Regions from separate parts of the Weissella sp. MSCH1 genome, predicted to be linked through region 2. Evidence: predicted binding sites of a transcription regulator. Region 2 holds the regulator's gene; each other region holds the start of a gene.
The links. Region 2 encodes HrcA, which represses chaperone genes, less so after heat shock. Its sites were predicted from a motif close to TTAGCACTCNNNNNNNNNGAGTGCTAA; they were not measured.
Positions count from the first base shown of each region.

Region 1: a site for HrcA is predicted at 4,253-4,279, ahead of ACJ28U_RS09200 (co-chaperone GroES). Genes of this name have one in related genera too.
Region 3: a site for HrcA is predicted at 3,645-3,671, ahead of ACJ28U_RS04880 (ATP-dependent Clp protease ATP-binding subunit). Genes of this name have one in related genera too.

Region 1 covers NZ_JBJMBA010000044.1:69,484-76,050, reverse strand. The annotation lists gene ACJ28U_RS09220 (glycosyltransferase) at 1-934, shown strand, start outside; gene ACJ28U_RS09215 (glycosyl transferase) at 946-1,647, shown strand; gene ACJ28U_RS09210 (hypothetical protein) at 1,735-2,058, shown strand; gene ACJ28U_RS09205 (ABC-F family ATP-binding cassette domain-containing protein) at 2,185-4,143, shown strand; gene ACJ28U_RS09200 (co-chaperone GroES) at 4,311-4,586, shown strand; gene groL (chaperonin GroEL) at 4,636-6,255, shown strand; gene ACJ28U_RS09190 (APC family permease) at 6,441-6,567, shown strand, end outside.
Region 2 covers NZ_JBJMBA010000045.1:141,653-148,219, forward strand. The annotation lists gene dnaK (molecular chaperone DnaK) at 1-928, opposite strand, end outside; gene grpE (nucleotide exchange factor GrpE) at 985-1,527, opposite strand; gene hrcA (heat-inducible transcriptional repressor HrcA) at 1,543-2,568, opposite strand; gene ACJ28U_RS10250 (1,4-beta-N-acetylmuramidase) at 2,762-3,715, opposite strand; gene ACJ28U_RS10255 (DUF421 domain-containing protein) at 3,990-4,628, opposite strand; gene ACJ28U_RS10260 (DUF3290 family protein) at 4,628-5,074, opposite strand; gene ACJ28U_RS10265 (GDSL-type esterase/lipase family protein) at 5,192-6,567, opposite strand, start outside.
Region 3 covers NZ_JBJMBA010000037.1:15,829-22,395, reverse strand. The annotation lists gene mmuM (homocysteine S-methyltransferase) at 1-566, shown strand, start outside; gene ACJ28U_RS04885 (transporter substrate-binding domain-containing protein) at 805-1,464, shown strand; gene ACJ28U_RS04880 (ATP-dependent Clp protease ATP-binding subunit) at 1,507-3,588, opposite strand; gene ACJ28U_RS04875 (alpha/beta hydrolase) at 3,716-4,567, opposite strand; gene ACJ28U_RS04870 (hypothetical protein) at 4,640-5,335, opposite strand; gene ACJ28U_RS04865 (dihydrolipoyl dehydrogenase family protein) at 5,498-6,567, opposite strand, start outside.

The DNA.
Region 1 (6,567 bases), on a different contig from region 2:
GCCACGTCAAACGGCTGACGTGGTGGCACGTTATGCGCCAAAAGCAACGCCGTTTACCATTCCAGTGGGGGTTGTCCCAGCTGAAATTCGTGAAGCAAACCGTGTACCGATGGCTGAGCGTGAACCAAATTCAGTCTTGATGATTGTGCGTCGAGCACCAGACAAGCGTCCCGCTGCGGTAGCAGAAGCTCTGATGATTGCGAACCAAAAGCAACCGGGATTGAATGCGCACTTAGATGTTTATGGGTACTTTGATAACACTGGTAACAATAAGACCAACAAGGACTTGATTAACTTGTTCGATAAGTATGGACTCCCAAAGCCAACGATGCTGAATGAAAAGGGCGAAGAGACAACTGATATTAATGAAGTCCGCCGTTTGGATTCACCAGTTGTGACCTTGCATGACTACGTTACGGATCGTGACGAGCTGTACGCTATTCACCGTTCACACCAAGTATATGGTCTGGCTTCAATGATGGAAGGGTTCAACATTTCAATGATGGAAGCCATGTCAAATGGGTTGCCAGGTGTATCGACGAATGTGAATTACGGACCTAATGATCTGATTATCGATGGTGAGAATGGCTATTTGACAGCCTGGGCACCAGAAGGTCAAGAAGATGAATTTGTTTCTGAAATGGCCGATCGCTTCCTTGAATTATTCAATGATCCACAAAAGTTACAAGCCTTCTCAGATGCGGCTTATGATCACAGTGACCGTTATTACGAGGAAAACGTGTGGCAAGCTTGGCAAGGATTGCTAGATGATGCCAACAAGCGCTGGCCAGCGATGGCAGCTCAGGCTCCGGCGCTATCAAATGTTGGGGTTGGTGAAGGCGGTACAACGATGACGGCTTACACCCTCGGGCAACGATCGGATGAAGTGACAATTAATGGTGTTGCAGGTGTCACTTACTTTGCAGCGAATTAAGGAGAGCAGTGATGAACTTATATATTGATAATTCAGATTTGCCAACGCTTGATGTTAACGTGGCTGCACGTGTAAAAGAGGATCGTGCAGCGGGCAATGATGCAAAAATTGTTGTACGTGGGTATTACCCAGATCAACATATGCACTTGGTTAATCACGGTTTAACGGATCAAGATTTGTTGAATATGTATGATGTGTTTCAAAAGGCAACTGATGTGGACCCTAAGATGGTTCACTACCGACACAATCCGCAAATCGATAAGACGCGTTACCACTTGGATGGGATTGATTGGGGAATGGCGCAAGCCCGTCGTTTTGGCACAACTTACGGTCGCAATGTAATTGATGTGGAGTTGTTTGCCGGCAATCCAGGCGGTCGTTCATCAATGTTGCATTACATTGACCGACTAGACAATGTTGCTGTGACGGATATTTGGGACTGGCGTGGCTTTAAGTCAGCGACTCGTTATTACCAAACGAACGGGAATATCTCAAACATTATTTTCTATACGCCAACAGGGGATGTTGCTGCACGAGCATCATTTATGTGGCAGCACATTGAAGGTAAGCCGAATAATGAATGGCCACTTGTCCAAACATCATTGGAAGTTATGGACTACGATGGTCAACATCTCTGGTTTGAGAGTGAAATGCATGCTTGGGAGTACTTTATTCAGCACGAAAAGCAGAAGCAAGGTGTCGTTTTCCAGTAATCTACTCTTTTTAGCGTAATATGGTATACACTTTCAATGAGATTAACATGGGTAAGTTAGTCGAACAGAGAAAGGGGTTAGAATATCATGAAGCGCTTTATAGTGGTTGCGTTGATTGTATTCGGTTTTAGTTTGGTAGGTGGCACAGCGTTTGGTGATGAAACGGCGGTTAGTCGGGTGACGGCAAGTCAGTCGACTGCTGATGGTGCGAAGGTCGCCAGTGCGCAACTGGATGATGGCGCAGCGGTCCAATACCAAACGCACGATGAAGTGCAAGCGATGAAGGCCGGTAATCAAACCAATCATACGTTGGCGGGTTACACATGGCTTGGTCTGGTGATGGTTGCCGTCACAACGATTGGTGGATTAGTCTGGCAATCATTCCGACGGGAGATCAGACAGGCAGACTAAAATAGCAAGGATAATTCCGGGGTAGTCTTTTGACTATCGCGGAATTTTTTGCGTTTTCTGTTACACTAGATAAAGAGATTTAGGCAATGCCCTGGATGCGGGGTGTTGAGACGGAGATATATAATCATGATTATTTTACAAGCAAGTAACGTTGCTCGCCGTTTTAGCGGGGTAACGTTCTTTGAAAACATATCAATGCAGATTCAAGATAAAGGTCGGGTTGGCTTGGTCGGGCGTAATGGTGCTGGTAAGTCAACGCTTTTGAAGATGCTAATTGGTGAAACACAACCTGATGAGGGAACTGTTTCAATGAAAAAAGGCATCAAGCTTGCCTATTTAGCACAGAATTCAGGTTTGGACTCTGATTTGTCTGTTTACAATGAGATGTTAACGGCATTTGACCGGGTTATTTCGTTGGAAAAGAAGATGCGTGATATGGAAGCTAAAATCGCATCAGCAACAGATTACGAAAGTGATGAGTACACGAGTTTGTTGTCGGCGTATGATCAAGCACAACACGATTTCAATGAAATGAATGGTTACGGGTATGAAGCAACTATTCGATCGGTATTGCATGGATTTGGCTTTGACGAATCATTCTATGATCAAAAAATTTCATCGCTATCTGGTGGTCAGCGCACGCGTTTGGCGATTGCGAAGCAGTTGCTGGAGACGCCTGATTTGCTAATCTTGGACGAGCCAACGAACCACTTGGATATGCAAACGTTGTCGTGGTTGGAGCAATATCTGCAAAACTACCAGGGGGCATTGTTGATCGTTTCCCACGACCGTTACTTCTTGGATCGCGTCGTGAACGAGATATATGACATGCACTCAGGGGTATTGGACCACTATACGGGTAATTACTCGCGCTTTATGGAACTAAAGGCCGCCAAGGTGCTGCAAGAACAGAAGGCGTTTGATAAGCAACAAGAAGAGATTGCCAAGCTGGAAGACTTCGTGAACCGTAACATTGTCCGCGCGTCAACGACGAAGCGAGCCCAGTCACGACGTAAGCAGTTGGAACGCATGGAACGCTTAGAAGCACCTAAGAACGAAACGGGTGTTGCTCATATCCAATTTTCAGCTGACGAAGAGTCTGGTAATGAAGTAATGCGCGTCAACGAAGTGAAGTTAGGATATGACTTAACGAATATCTTGGCTGAGCACGTTAATATTGATGTGGACAAGCAACATGCAGTGGCGTTGGTTGGACCAAACGGAATCGGTAAGTCAACGTTGATTAAGACGATTTTGGGGAAGCTACCCTTGATTGCAGGCACAATCAAAATGGGTGCGAATGTTGAGGTTGGTTATTATGACCAAGAGCAGCAAACTTTGGACCCAAAGAAGTCCGTTTTGAATACGATTTGGGATGAACACCCAACAATGCCAGAACGCGATGTGCGCTCAATTTTGGGTTCATTTATGTTCTCGGGTGAATCGGTGGATAAGATTGTGTCAGCACTTTCGGGTGGTGAACGCGCGCGTTTGTTGCTAACGAAGTTGTCATTGCAACATGCAAACTTTTTGATTCTTGACGAGCCAACTAATCACTTGGATATTGATTCGCGCGAAGTGCTTGAGACAGCGTTAAATGAGTTTAACGGCACGATTTTCTTTGTTTCGCACGACCGTTACTTCATTAACGCTGTGGCGACCGAGGTGGTTGAATTATCACCAAACGGTACGCGTTTCTTTGATGGTGATTACGATTACTACTTGGAGAAGACGGCTGGCGAACAAGCGGAATCGCACCGGGCTAAGGCCAGTTTTGAAACGACGGAAGAGTTCAAAGAAGCGTCAGCAGCGCCGATTGAGAACTTGAGTCGTGAAGAACGCAAGGAGCGTCAGAAAGAACAGCGCAAACTTGAACGGGCAGTGTCAGCAGCTGAAGAAGAAATGGAAACGTTGAATACCAAGCGAGATGCACTGAACGCAGAGTTAAATGATCCAGCCAATGGTGCTGACTTGGGTAAGTTGACGGACTTGTCTAAGGAGATCGCTGCGTTGGATGCACAATTAGCAACAGTCGAGGAACAATGGACTGAAGCAAGCATGGCACTGGAAGAATTTAATGATTAAGACAAAAAGTCTCGGCGGGAATCGTCGAGACTTTTTGTCTTGTCCGGGTAAATAATTGCACAAAATTTGTTGCAAAAATATCTCAGTGTGCTATTATTAGTTATGTTGATTAGCACTTAACAAAAGAGAGTGCTAAAAATTATAATTGCCTATGGAGGTCATATAACATGTTGAAGCCTTTGGGAGATCGTGTTGTTTTGCAAGTTGAAGAAGCACCTGAGCAATCAGTTGGTGGCATTTTGCTTGCGTCAAACGCTCAAGAAAAGTCAGTTACCGGAACGGTTGTTGCTGTTTCAACGCAATCAGTTGGTGACTTGACGGCCCCAGCTGCAGTGAAGGAAGGTGATCAAGTCATCTTTGATAAGTATGCTGGCTCAGAAGTGACGGTTGACGGTGTCGACTACTTGGTCGTACACGAGAAGGATATCGTTGCGGTTCTTTAATTTACAAAACACAGATAATTAAACTATTAAAATAGAGGGTGAATAAATCATGGCTAAGGACATTAAGTTTGCTGAAGATGCACGCGCTAAGATGCAAGCCGGCGTTGATAAGCTTGCAAATACAGTTAAGACGACGATTGGTCCTAAGGGACGTAACGTTGTGATTGAACAAAGCTACGGCGCACCAACTATTACGAATGATGGTGTGACAATCGCTAAGTCAATCGAATTGGAAGATCACTTTGAAGACATGGGTGCAAAGTTGGTTGCTGAGGTTGCTTCAAAGACCAATGACATCGCTGGTGATGGTACGACGACGGCCACTGTTTTGACACAAGCTATCATTAACGAAGGTTTGAAGAATGTGACAGCCGGTGCTAACCCAGTTGGTGTGCGTCGCGGAATTGAATTGGCAACGGATGCGGCTGTTAAGTCATTGCACGACATGTCAAAGACGGTGTCAACGAAGGAAGAAATTGCGCAAATCGCATCAATTTCAGCTGCTAACCCAGAAGTGGGTGAGTTGATTGCCGAGGCAATGGAGAAGGTTGGTAACGACGGCGTTATCACCATCGAAGAGTCAAAGGGGATTGAGACAACGTTGGATGTTGTTGAAGGGATGCAATTTGACCGCGGTTACATGTCACAATACATGGTAACGGACACGGACAAGATGGAAGCCGCTTTGGACAACCCATACATTTTGATTACGGACAAGAAGATTGCTAACATTCAAGAAATCTTGCCAATGTTGCAAAGTGTTGTCGAGCAAGGTCGTGCTTTGTTGATCATTGCTGATGATATTACGGGTGAAGCTTTGCCAACGTTGGTCTTGAACAAGATGCGTGGTACGTTTAACGTGGTTGCTGTTAAGGCCCCTGGCTTCGGTGACCGTCGCAAGGCCCAATTGGAAGACATTGCCATCTTGACGGGTGGTACAGTGATTACCGAAGATCTTGGTTTGAACTTGAAGGACGTTACAATTGCCCAACTTGGTCAAGCTGCTAAGGTTACGGTCTCAAAGGATAACACGACGATTGTTGAAGGTGCTGGTAACAAGGATGCCATCGCTGAGCGTGTTAACTTGATTAAGGGTCAAATTGCTGAGACAACGTCAGACTTTGATCGTGAGAAGTTGCAAGAGCGTTTGGCTAAGTTGGCCGGTGGTGTTGCTGTTATCAACGTCGGTGCCGCAACTGAAACTGAGTTGAAGGAGCGCAAGTACCGGATTGAAGACGCCTTGAATGCGACACGTGCCGCTGTTGAAGAAGGATTCGTTGCCGGTGGTGGAACTGCTTTGGTTAACGCAATCCCTGCTGTTGCTGCCTTGTCTGAGGACGGGGATGTGCAAACGGGTATCAACATTGTGCGTCGTGCCTTGGAAGAGCCGGTTCGTCAAATCGCTGAAAATGCTGGTTTGGAAGGCTCAGTGATTGTGAACCAATTGAAGGCCGAAAAGCCTGGTATTGGTTACAATGCTGCGACTGATGAATGGGTTGATATGGTTGCTGCCGGTATCGTTGATCCAACGAAGGTGACGCGTTCAGCTTTGCAAAATGCTGCCTCAGTGTCAGCTTTGTTGTTGACGACTGAAGCTGTTGTTGCTGAGCAACCTAAGGAAGACGCAGCCCCTGCAATGCCTGCTCAAGGTATGCCGGGAATGATGTAATTTAAAACAAACTAAAGAACCACCGTCATGCTTTTGGCGGTGGTTCTTTGTTTGTGAAAAACTATCTAAATATCAATGATAGACAACGCGTGTAAATAGCACTAAAATAAGTCGTTGTAGAAATTTTAAATCGTCTTACAAATTGGCGTAACAGCTAAATCTAATTTAATAGGAGCGAATTAATCATGTGGCGCTTTTTAAAGCGGTTGTTGATTGGAAAGCCATTGAAGACCCTGGAAGAAGGCTCACAACATTTGAGTCGAACCAAGGCGTTGGCATTGTTGTCTTCTGATGCGTTGTCATCAGTTGCCT
Region 2 (6,567 bases):
AGATAACCTTGTCGATGTCGTTGATTGACAAACCAGCATCCTTCAAAGCTTGACGAACAGGCTCTTCCGCACGCTTTACCAAGTCAGCCGTCAATTGGTTGAATTGGGCACGCGTCAAAGTCGTTTGCAAGTGCAATGGACCAGCTTCGGTTGCCGTAATAAATGGCAAATCAATTTGCGCTTCAGTTGCTGATGACAACGTCTTCTTTGCCGTCTCTGCAGCATCCTTCAAACGTTGCAAGGCCAACTTGTCAGCCTTCAAATCAACCCCATTTTCAGCCTTGAAGTTATCGGCCAACCAGTCAATAACCTTTTGGTCAAAGTCGTCACCACCAAGGTGTGTGTCACCATTTGTTGACAAAACTTCGAAAACACCATCACCCAACTCAAGGATAGAAACGTCAAACGTTCCACCACCCAAGTCATAAACAAGGACCTTTTCGTCGTTCTCCAACTTGTCCAAACCGTATGCCAAAGCAGCGGCCGTTGGCTCGTTGATGATACGCTCAACTTCCAAGCCGGCAATCTTACCAGCATCCTTAGTTGCTTGACGTTGCGCATCGTTAAAGTAAGCAGGTACCGTGATAACAGCCTTATCAACCGTCTCACCAAGGTAATCTTCAGCGTACTTCTTGATGTATTGCAAGATAATGGCTGAAATTTCTTGTGGCGTGTAGTCCTTGCCATCAACCGTTACCTTGTAACCAGCTTCACCCATGTGTGACTTGATTGACAAAATCGTGTCAGGGTTTGTGATAGCTTGACGCTTAGCAGTATCACCGACTTGCGTCTCGCCGTTCTTAAATGAAACAGCTGATGGCGTCGTACGACCACCGTTTGGGTTAGTGATAACCTTTGGTTGGCCACCTTCCAAAACGGCAACAGCTGAATTTGTTGTTCCCAAATCAATTCCAATGATCTTTGACATAATGTTTTTACCTCTTATTGATCAATTTTTATTTTTAATAGTAAGTGAATAGTTGTTTAGTTATAAACAGCTACCATCGCTGGACGAATCACACGGTCCGCCAAGACATAACCCTTTTGAAGAACCTGGGCAATCGTATCTGCCGGGTGATCCTCATCAGCCGGTACAGATTGGATTGCTTGGTGGAAGTTAGGATCAAATGGTTCACCTTCGGCCCCAACGGCCTTGATGTCATTATCTTCCAAGGCAGATGCCAATGTCTTATAGACCATTTCGACACCCGTCTTAATTTGCTTAGCCGCATCGTCGTCAGCTTCTACTTGCAACGCACGTTCCAAGTTATCCAAAGCAGGCAAAACTGACTTTGCCAACTTTTGGCTCGCGTACTTAACTGCTTGTGCTTGTTCCTTTGCAAAACGTGTTTGCATGTTTTGCATCTCGGCGTGGGCACGCAAGTACTTATCTTCCGCTTCTGCAACCTTAGCTTCCATCGCAACCATTGGGTCGATTTCGACCGCTTCGGTTGTTTCGGTGTCAACATCCGGTGTCTCAACCGTTTCTTCAACTTCTTCTTCAGGAGTCTGCTTATCTTCTGCCATGCTAACACCTCTTTTCTATCGGTAATATTCTAATAATTGTTGTGATAACGCGGTACGATATACATCAACTAATTCGACCATATCGGCGTACATCATCGATGTTGGACCTAGAATGGCAACTGCCCCTACACCATGTTGCGGTACACGATAGGTTGCTGATACCAAACTGTAAGGTGACAACAGGCTGTTCCCATTCTCATCCCCAATTTGTACCATCACACCATCATTCGCGTTGCCAACGACGTGACGCATGGCGGTCGGTGCATCCAGTAATTGATACAGTTGCTTAACTTCTTGCAAATTGGTATCAACCGTAAAGTCCATCAAATTCAAACGACCACCAACGAAAACCTTATCACGGATGGAGCGTGCCAACACATCACCAAACAGTTGCAAAAAAGCAACCGGCGTTCGAATTGTTCGCTCCATTTTCAATGGTAAATCGCCAGAAAGTGTTCGTAGCACATCAACAATTGGTTGGTTAACCAATGTTTGATTAATGTAACGCACCATGTCATCTAAGCCATGTACATCCATTCCCTCGGGTAGTCTAAAACTCTGACTCGTTACCTGTCCATCGTTCGTCACGATAATCGCCATAATTTGCTGGCCATCGACAGGCACCAACCGGAATCCCGACAATCGCGTGTCAACTGATTCCGGCTTCAATGCAATCACCGTGTAACCTGTTAGGTTTGCCATCTCAGTAACCATTTGTTGCACCAGATCATCAATTTGTTGGAAGTTACGGCTAAATACCCGTTCCAACGATTGGTGCACAGCTTCTGACAACTGACGCCGTCGCATTAACTTATCGACATAATAGCGATAACCCCGTTGCGATGGCACCCGGCCAGAAGATGTATGTTCTTTTTGTAGCAATCCCTGCTCTTCCAACGAAGCCATTTCATTTCGGACAGTAGCCGAACTAACTGCCAACCCCAATTGTTCAAGCAAAGACTTTGATCCAACAGCTTTACCGGTTTTTGCGTAATCTTGAATTATCGCGGCTAGAATTAACCGCTGCCGTTCTGTTAACATACGCTATACCTCTCTTAGCACTCTCTATCACTTCGTGCTAACACATATTATAATACACACCATGCAAACACTTGTCAACACCTTTAGCACTTTTAATTAAAGAGTGCTAAAACGCTCACGTACGCATCAAATACGACCTAGCAAAAAGGACTGAGCCATCAAATGACTCAGTCCTTTTAACTGTTTATATTTATTAGTACCAACCAATTGCTTGAATGTGATTCCAAGCACCTTGTGGGTTACCGTAACGATTAGCAATGTATGCCAAACCAACCTTAGCTTGCCCTTCGACTGACATGTCGTAGATTCCAGTCGTTTGGAACAAGCCCACGTATTGACCATTGCGTGCATTTACATTCCAACCTGATTCGTAGTTAATCAACAAATCAAGGTAGTATTGTTGCGTTGAATCCCAACCGTGCCAAGCTTGTGCAAAGCCCATCATTTGATCCTTAACAGAGCCAGATGAAAGCTTGGTTACAACACCGTTTGCATCAGCTGAATAGTTTGCCCCATTAGCCGTGAACTTCGTGTTCTTACGCAAGAAGAACGTCCCATCATTACCGAAGAAGTATTGCTTGCCACCAATTGTTTGCAAACCTTGCACAGCACGACCAACGTTATCAACGTAATACGTCATGCCCCAGGCATTCTCCCATGAATTTTGGATACGAGCCCCGTTTTGGAACCAGTAATATGTGCCCATGTAGAATTGGAAACCTGTGTAACGGTAACCGTTTTGCATCCACAACCAACCTGATGGTGTTGCGACGTAACCATTGGCCTTGCCACGTGAGAAGAACGTGCCATTGTTACCAAAATCGTAGTTAACGCCGTTAATTTCGTTAACACCTTGCACAGCGCGTCCGTCAGCCCCAACGTAGTAGCTCATGCCCCAAGCACTCTCCCATGAGTTTTCTTGACGCACGCCATCTTGGAACCAGTAGTAAGCACCCATGTAGAAGCGGAAACCTGTGTAGCGTTGGCCATTCTCAAACCAGTACCAACCAGTACCGTCATTCAAGTATCCTGAACCTTGCACTGTTGCAGCACTAGCTGTCGTCTCAAATTGTGTTGTGTTTGCGATTGCCAAACCGGCCATCGCTGCAGTTGTTGCCAATACTAATTTCGCTTTATTACTAATCATATCCGAATTTAAACCCCATTCTTATCAACAGACTGTTCTGTATTCACGACGCATATCTGCGTCGGACTCGTTTTTACTAATTCGACTTTACTTAGTGTATCGAGTTATAGTGACAGCCGGTTAAAGTGAAAGTTTCAAATCCGCGCCTTTTATTACTTGTATGTTACAAACCAAACGACCATTACAGAATTCCGGATTTTTTGCAGGTGTTTTGTGACGATGCCTGGATATTTTTGCGAGAATATCAGTTCCGATTCTCACAGGCCTAAATTGTTTATTTTGCAAACGGATGCAAAATCACTTTACCATGAATGAACTCACCCAAATAAATATCTTCCACATCACCCTTCGTTTGCTTAGCAACTTCTTCGCGTAACCAGTCGATGTCTTTATCCAAAACTTCTAATAGATCGTAATTGGCTTGACCATCCTGGATAAGTGGATACTTAATCGTTTCCTCGCCATATTTGATAATCGTCAGTTGGCCATTTTGCTCTAGAATTGCTCGACGTACTACCTGAACCTCATCAACGCCAGCAGCGCGTAGCTTAAACATCAACTCACTAGCCGACAGACCGACCCGCATCGTTGTGGCCACATCAACCTCACCGTTCTTTATTACCGTGACTGGCGCCCCATCGATCACCCGCTTGACCCAGTAATTGTGTTCTTTCAAGAACTTAAGGAGCAAGACTAAAAATGTCCAAACAATCAGGACTAAGACAAATTGCAGTGCCGTAATATCTGAATTATAAATAACACCACCAATAATCCCACCCAAAACATAATTTTGAACTTGGTCCATCGCTGAAATTGGCGCCAAGTTACCCTTACCTAAAATATTAATTTGGATAATCAAACCGATAATCCCGATTGCCAATTTCAAAGCAATCGTTGTATAACTTGTGTCCATCACTTCACCTCAACTACTGTATGCTCGTCTAATAAGTTCGTCTTTTCCAGGGTATAGTTCGATTGATCAGCACTTAAATTCACCCGATAGAACGTTTTCCCGGCTTTAACAATTAAGTTATTGTTCAAATTGACACTGTTTACAGCCACTTGTGCTGGCTTCACGTCCCGATTATGTGCCACGTGCTTTAATAACTTAACAACCTGTGCTTTTTGAGCCGACTGGCTCTTCACTTGGTTCATATCCTGATACTGCAGTCCAATGACAAACGCTACCAATAGTAACATCATCACACTCAAATCCCGGTACTTCGACTTTAAATTATTGCGAAAATACAGCACCGCAAAAATTGCAAAAATAATTACTAATACCGCAATAACCACCGTCGTTGCCGTTTCCAACCACGAATGGCGCTGCGTCAAGTAATCAATTGTATAAAATGTCATGCCATCCTCCTATTCTTCTGTCATGTTACGCAAATTTTTGGCGGTATACAACCTGATTACCCAAAAAATCCGCCAGGTAAACTACCCAGCGGATTTTGCAATTCAAAATAGATTTAATTAACGTAGGAAGAAAGTGTGGTTCGTACCAAAGTTGTACGTCTTACCATCAATCTTAACCTTGTTACCTTCAACAGAGCGACCATCGTTACCGACATAATACTTCAAGCCCCATTCTGAAACCCATTGATTATGTTGGCGCACACCGTTAATGAAGTAGTAGTAGGCACCCATGTACATACGGAAACCTGTGTAGCGCTTACCGTTTTCAATCCACAACCAACCATCTGGCGTTGACACATAACCACTTGCCTTACCACGCAAGAAGAATGTGCCATCGTGGCTGAAGTTATAGTACGTCCCGTCGACATTATAGCCGTCGCCTTGAACGGCACGACCTTCGCTGTCAACATAGTACTTCAAGTTCCAGGCTGTACGCCATTGGTTATTGATACGTGCACCCTTTTCGAACCAGTAGTATGTGCCCATGTAGAAGCGGAAGCCAGTGAAGACTTCACCGTTTTCATACCACAACCAACCATTGCCAGCATCTTGGTAACCTGAAAGCTTTCCACGTAGGAAGAACGTACCGTTGTTCCCAAAGTCATACGCGATACCGTCGATTAAGTGGTAGCCTTGGACTGAACGACCATCTGAGCCAACGTAGTACTTGTTACCCCATTGGCTGACCCACTTGTTTTCTTGGCGCACGCCATTAATGAAGTAGTAGTAAGCGCCGTAGTATGAACGGAAGCCCGTGTATGGCTTACCATTTTCAAACCAGCGCCAGCCTTGATCCGTGTTCAAGTAACCAGACTGCGTAAAGTTACGGGCATAGTAGGTCTTGTTTGACCCAAAGTCGTACCACTTACCGTTGACCAACTTAATGCCCTCTTGCGTCGTACCATCGGTTGCGACGTAGTAGGTCTTACCACCAGCCGTTGCCAATTGGTTCTTACCCTTCAACAAACCATTGTTGCTTGGGTTAAAGAAGTATCCTTTGCCGTTAATGTTCTTAAAGCCACTGGCAAGCATACTGTTTGTCGCATACTCACGGTTACCTGACTCATCCGTTTGCCAACCGTTACTAATGAAATTCGTCTTTGAATCGTGTTCATTTTCAGCAAGGTTGCTGTTATCAGCCGTAGATACTTCAATCATCCATTGGGCCATCAAATCAGCCATCTTGGCATACGTATCTTGTGTTGGGTGAACTTCATGATCCCCCAACGTTTGTTGTCGGTTCGCATCCGTAACAACCTGATAGCCTGCTTGACGCCAGTCTAACACTGGAATGCCAAAACTTGTATAAACTTGCTTCAAAGCATCAGCCAACTGATTAAACGTGTAACCTGCTTGACCCTTAACATTCAAGTTATTCCCACCCATGTATGATGGAATTGGCAAAACACCATAAATCACCAACTTGGGATTAG
Region 3 (6,567 bases), on a different contig from region 2:
CTTATCTGGCTGATGGTAGCGAATACACCGGCAAGTACGACTTATCGCAGACAGCCTTCAAAGATTTCCACCGTCGTCGCATGCAACTACTGGACGCCGCCGGGGTTGACGGTTTTGCTTTTGAGACCCAACCTAGATTTACGGAAGTACAAGCGCTAGTCGATTTACTACAAACTGAGTTTCCGACGCAACATGCTTGGATTTCATTTAGCATTAACGATAACGGTCGCGAGCTTTGGGATGGCACACCATTGTCAGAAGCTGTCCAAGCATTTAGCGACGTCGATCAAATTAGTGCCATCGGTATCAACTGTACCGCCATGGAAAACATTGCCGATGCAGTTGCGTTGATTAAGGAGTACACCGATAAACCCATTATCATCTACCCTAACAATGGGGATATTTATGACCCAGCCACAAAAACTTGGCAAGAAAACGAACACGCCACGTCATTCACAAATTTGGTGCCACTTTGGCAAGCAAAGGGGGCTACCATCATTGGCGGTTGCTGCCGCACAGCACCTGCCGACATTGCAGAAATCGCCGGCGTCTTAACAGGCAACTAGCGGTTAATTTCTCCCCTAAACCAGACTGTTTTTATTTTTTTGACACCGGTAATATTACAAGACTAGAATGACGGCATACTTTTGAAAGGGCGTGTCGAACACATGTACAAGCATTATTACAAATTAGCACTTGTTGGCTTAGCTGCAGGGACATTGTTCAGCGCCAGCGTTTGTAAACGCTAGTGCTGCAACAGTCGGTCACCTTAACGTTATTCATAAGGGACAACTAACAGTCGGTTTGGAGGGCGGTTTCGCCCCATTTTCATTCCGCACAAAGTCAGGTAAACTTTCTGGCTTTGAAGTAGCGTTAGCAAAAGACGTGGCAAAGCAGCTCAAACTGAAGCCCGTCTTTGTGCAAACTAAATTTGATTCTTTGATTTCCGGCCTGGATACTAAGAAATATGACGTCGTATACAACGATATGTCGATTACACCTGAGCGACAAAAAGCCTACACATTCGGGCGCGAATACTTATTCACGAAGTCGGTTTTGATTACCAAGAAGGGGTCTGATATCAAAACTTACGCTGATTTAAAGGGAAAGCGAGCTGCTGAGACGACTTCTTCCAACTTTAGTCAGGCGGCCAAAAAAGCGGGTGCTCAAATTGTTGCTGCCCCTGGCTTCGCTGAACAACTAGAATTAGTTGCCAACGGTAAAGCCGATGTGGTCCTTAATTCACAAGATTCGTGGACTGCCTACAAGAAAGTCCACCCTGAGACCAATTTGCAAGCAACGGTAACAAATGCGCTAGGCCAAACAACGGCTGCACCAATGCTAAATAAGCACAATAAGCAATTGGCTAAGCGGATTTCGCAAGCACAACGCAAGTTAGAAAAAGATGGCACCATGAAGCAGCTTTCAGAGAAGTACTTCGGCGCTGATTTAACTAAAAAATAAGCAAAAAATACCTGACCGGCATAACCGATCAGGTATTTTTCTTTACTCTTCTGTTGTTACCGTTGCGGGCGCTACCGATTCGGCAGTCACTGTAATGGCATCATCAACAACGGTTGCTTGGAGTTGCTTAACATCTGGATTATCCAAATAGAAATCAGCTACCCGATCTTCCAATTGCTCTTGGATGACACGGCGCAATGGCCGAGCCCCCATCGTTGGGTTATAGCCTAACGTTACCAACTTCTCCGTTGCTTCCGGTGAGACATCAAGGTGTAATCCTTGAACTGCAATCGCTGTATTCATATCAGCCAACATCAAATCAACAATTTGCGTCAAGTCATCCTTGGTCAACGCATTGAACGACACAATGTCGTCAAAGCGATTCAAGAATTCTGGCTTAAAGTACGGCGCTAACTTGGCTTGCAAATCAGCCGTTGCCTGCCCAGCACTGGCCCCAAATCCAACCGTCGTTGTCTTATCACCCGTGCCGGCATTTGATGTCATGATGATAATCGTATCCTTAAACGATACCACGTGACCTTGCGAGTCCGTCAAACGGCCGTCATCCAACACCTGTAAGAACATATTCATTACATCTGGGTGCGCCTTTTCAACCTCATCTAGCAAAACCAATGAATATGGTTGGCGGCGTACTGCTTCGGTTAGTAATCCAGCCTCTTCATATCCGACGTAACCAGCTGGCGCTCCAATCAGCTTTGAAACCGACTGTTTTTCCATGTACTCTGACATATCAAAGCGAATCATATTATCTGACGAACCAAATAGTTCCTTGGCTAGTTGCTTGGCTGTTTCCGTCTTTCCAACACCAGTTGGTCCAACAAATAAGAAACTACCAATTGGTCGACCAGTCTTATTAAATCCGACACGATTACGACGAATTGCACGGGCAATCTTATCTGTGGCTTCCTTTTGGCCAATAACATGGGCAGCTAAGTGTTCCCCAAGATTACGCAATTGATTTTGCTCAGACTCGGCCAATTCACCCACGGGAATACCAGTCCGTTCTTCAACAATTTGCTGAATATCTGCTACGGTGACTTGTTGCGCCCGCTCATTTTGCGGCGCTTGTTGCTTAACAGCCTCAAGTTGCAACGTCAACTGGTTGACCTGATCACGCCAGTAACCGGCTTTTTCAAAATCTTCGTTATCAACGGCGCGTTGCTTTTGCTTTTCAGCATTTGCCATTTGCTTTTCAATTTCAGCTGGATCAGCAACCTTCACCGTCAAATTCTTACGCGAACCAGCTTCATCAATCAAATCAATGGCCTTATCAGGCAAGAAACGGTCATTAATGTAACGATTTGAAAGGTCAACTGCTGCCGCCAACGCGTCGTCCGTATACTTAATCTTGTGATAATCTTCATAGCGGCCACGAATACCCTGCAAAATTTGTAGTGCTTCATCCGCTGACGGTTCATTAACCTGAACCGTTTGGAAACGACGGGCGACCGCCGCATCCTTCTCGATTTTACGATACTCGTTTAGCGTCGTTGAACCAACTAATTGGAATTCACCGCGGGCCAATGCCGGCTTTAAAATATTGCCGGCATCCATTGAGCCATCCCCAGTCGTACCAGCTCCCATGATTTCGTGAATTTCATCAATGAAAATAATGACATCATCTCGTTCAGATACTTCCGTCATTAATTGTTGCATGCGCTCTTCAAATTGACCACGCATACTCGTCCCTTGTACCAAAGAAACCATATCCAAACGAATGACTTCCTTGCCTTGCAACTTAGCTGGTACTTTTGCATTAACGATGGCTTGTGCTAGTCCTTCGACAACGGCAGTCTTTCCAACACCAGCCTCACCAATTAACACGGGATTATTCTTCGTGCGCCGGTTCAAAATCTCAATGACCCGGGCAATTTCTTTATCACGACCGATAACCGGATCAATCTTTCCTTGGCGCGCTAATTCGGTCATGTTAATCCCGTATTGGTCTAACATGCCACGCTTACCATTACCGCCGTTACCCGACCGTTGTGCGCGCGGATCCTGTCCTTGACGCATTTGTGCAGCTTGATTACGTGCCGCTTCGTTATTCATCATCCTAAAAATATCATCAATATTTGAAAAACCAAATGGTTCTTGTGCCATAATAAACAGCCTCCCTCATGACTATTCTTCAAAGCAATTTCCTCGATACCATTATTTTAGCACTCATAATCGATAAGTGCTAATTTAACGTGTAAAAAAAGGCGACGTTTATACGCCACCCTTTCCCTTATTTACCCCACAAGAAATTAATCATTTCCCGATTAACAACTTGATTATTCTCGTGTAGCTTACTATGTTGTGCATTTGGCCCAACAATTTCTTTCTCACGATACGATTTTGGCCGATTTCCTAACAGATAACGCAGCGACTTCGCTGACGTTGTCGTGACACGTCCATCTGAGTGGCTACCATTATGTAAATCACCATACATATTCAAAACCGCCACTTGTTGGTCAGGATAATTATCCCGATGAGCCAATAACCATTCATAATACGATACCATTTTCGTTGGCTTGCCTTGTGCATCCAGCGTATTATCGGCAACCTCTTTATCCAAACCGAGAATGCCATCAAAATGCCCCGCAATATTCACTTGTCTGCGCAATTGCGGTAACGATTTATCCTGACCATATGTCATTTCATACGTCAGCAACCCCAAATTCCCCATTGAATGGGCGACCGCATTAAACGACTTAATACCATAGCGCTGTTGCAAGGCCACAATGACGTGTTTGATCCATTTCGCATCCGTATGAAAATCTGCATTACGATTGTCCGAAAAAACAACTTGAACCATTGGATTGTACTTATTCTTATCCCAATGGCCCGACAACTTCACTTGACCATCCTTCGTAACACGCGCCGTTAACATTTTCTTTGCCGCGCCTGCTTTTTCCGCTGCACGGACTAAGTCTTTCGTCGAATTCAAAGTGCCACCATACCCGTGAATGAAGAGTGTTGGCACATTAGAATAGGTATACTTTGCTGTATCACGCTTCAATTTCAGCGACTGATGTAGCCCAAATGCAACGCCAACTATCGCCACTAACGCAATGATTGTACTCATCCATTTTTTCATTTGGCATCCCCCTTAGCATCAGTTTACTACTTAACCCAAAATCTGCGAGGAACTGCATCCAAAATGTCCATTTTAGACGTTCGTATTGTTGTGCTTTGCCAAAATATTCTGTGCATTATCCGCTGTATTTTGCGCATCTTGTTCAGCCGCCCGTAATTGATTACGTAAATCATCAACTTCTGATGATAGCGAACTAATTTGCGCGTGTGATGCATGTTGCAAATCATTATATTGATTCGTGACGTTCGTCAATTGGTTCTGCAAATTACCCAATTGCCCATTTAAACTGCCAACCTGCGCACTTAAACGATCAACTTCTTGTTGCTTCAATTCAACTTGACGGTTACCATCCGCAATTTTTTGTTGAATTTCTTTTATCTTTTCATCCAATTGACCACGTAAGCTGTCATTTTCAGTTTTAGCCTGATTCAATTGACTTGTTAATGATGCCACGGCTTGTTGTGCTGCTGACAAATCCTGTTGTGCCGTCGCTAACTTCGCATTCGCAGCGTCGCGTTGTTGCGTCAACGTTGCAATCGTTGCGTCCGCATCCTTCAGGTCTGCTTTAAGTTGCTTTACCTGATTCTCACGGTTCGTCAACATACCATCCAATTGGCCAAGCACCTGATTAACCGTATTCATATTAGTTGCACCATTCCAACCGGAAACCGCAGCCGAAGCCGCTACGGCAGCTGAAGCCGACACGCCAACTACCAATAACCCCAACACCCACTTTGACTTACACACTGCCATAATCTTTTCTAGCATCCCTACTTCATTCCTTCCATTTTTTAACCGACATTTATGCATCTCGTTAATCATACTTATGTATACTAATTCACTTAATAACATATACTTAACCGCTCGTTAAAAAATAGTTATTCTCAAATTAAAAAGCCCGGTTCTCACCGAGCTTTCTATGTAAACTTATTATGCTAAGAAATTAGCCAACAACATCGGCAACATCGCTGACGGTGTTGGAAAGGCATAAATCGTCTTATTCAAGTCCGCCTTCGTGTACTTATGGTTGATAATTGGCACCAACGTATTCACAAGTTCCGGCGCTGCATCCCCAATCAATGCAGCCCCGACCAACTGTTTTTGTTGGTTCAACACAATCTTCACTTTGGCTTCCGTGTCGTGATGGCTGGCAAACATTCCCAATTGTGCAAAGTTAATATCATAGACATTATACTCATCTGAGTCAGCCGCTTCAGCAGTTGATACCCCAATTTGCGCCATTCGTGGCAACGTAAACGTCACTGATGGCACTGCTGGATATGCAATCGCTGCGGTTGTTTGACCTAACAAAACGTCCGCAATATACAATGACTCAAATGTAGCCGTTGGCGTCAAACGTGGCGTTGTCTTCGCAACGACATCACCACTGGCGTAAATATGCGTCACCGTCGTTTGCATGTGATCATTCACAACGACACCGCCACGATTAGTCTCAACGCCAATTGACGCTAAATTCATATCGTCGGTATTTGGTACGCGGCCAGTTGTATCAAAGACCATGTCCGCTTGGAAGGTGTTGCCTTGTGCCGTTTTCACACTGAACACGTCACCGTCTTGTGAAATCTGTTCAACCGCATTATTAAACGCAAATTTAATGCCTTTAGCCGTCATCAATTCAACTACTCGGTTGGTGTAGTCTGCATCAAAATTAGCCAATGCCCGGTCAGCATATTCAACAATCGTGACATCGCTACCGGCAGCTTGCGCAATCGACGCAAACTCCATCCCGATAAAGCCAGCTCCAATCATAATCATTGACTTAGGCATTTCTGGCAAATCTAAGAAATCCTTGCTGTCATGCGTTAATTCAGTACCCGCAACTGGCAGCTTGGCTGGTCGTTGCCCCATCGCCAACACAAAATTATCAGCCGTGTACATGTCGTCATTAACCGTAATCGTGTGTTCATCAACAAATGATGCGTGCCCAAAAATAATATCAATGCCATCGACTGCCAAAATTTGCGCCATCGCTTCATCCA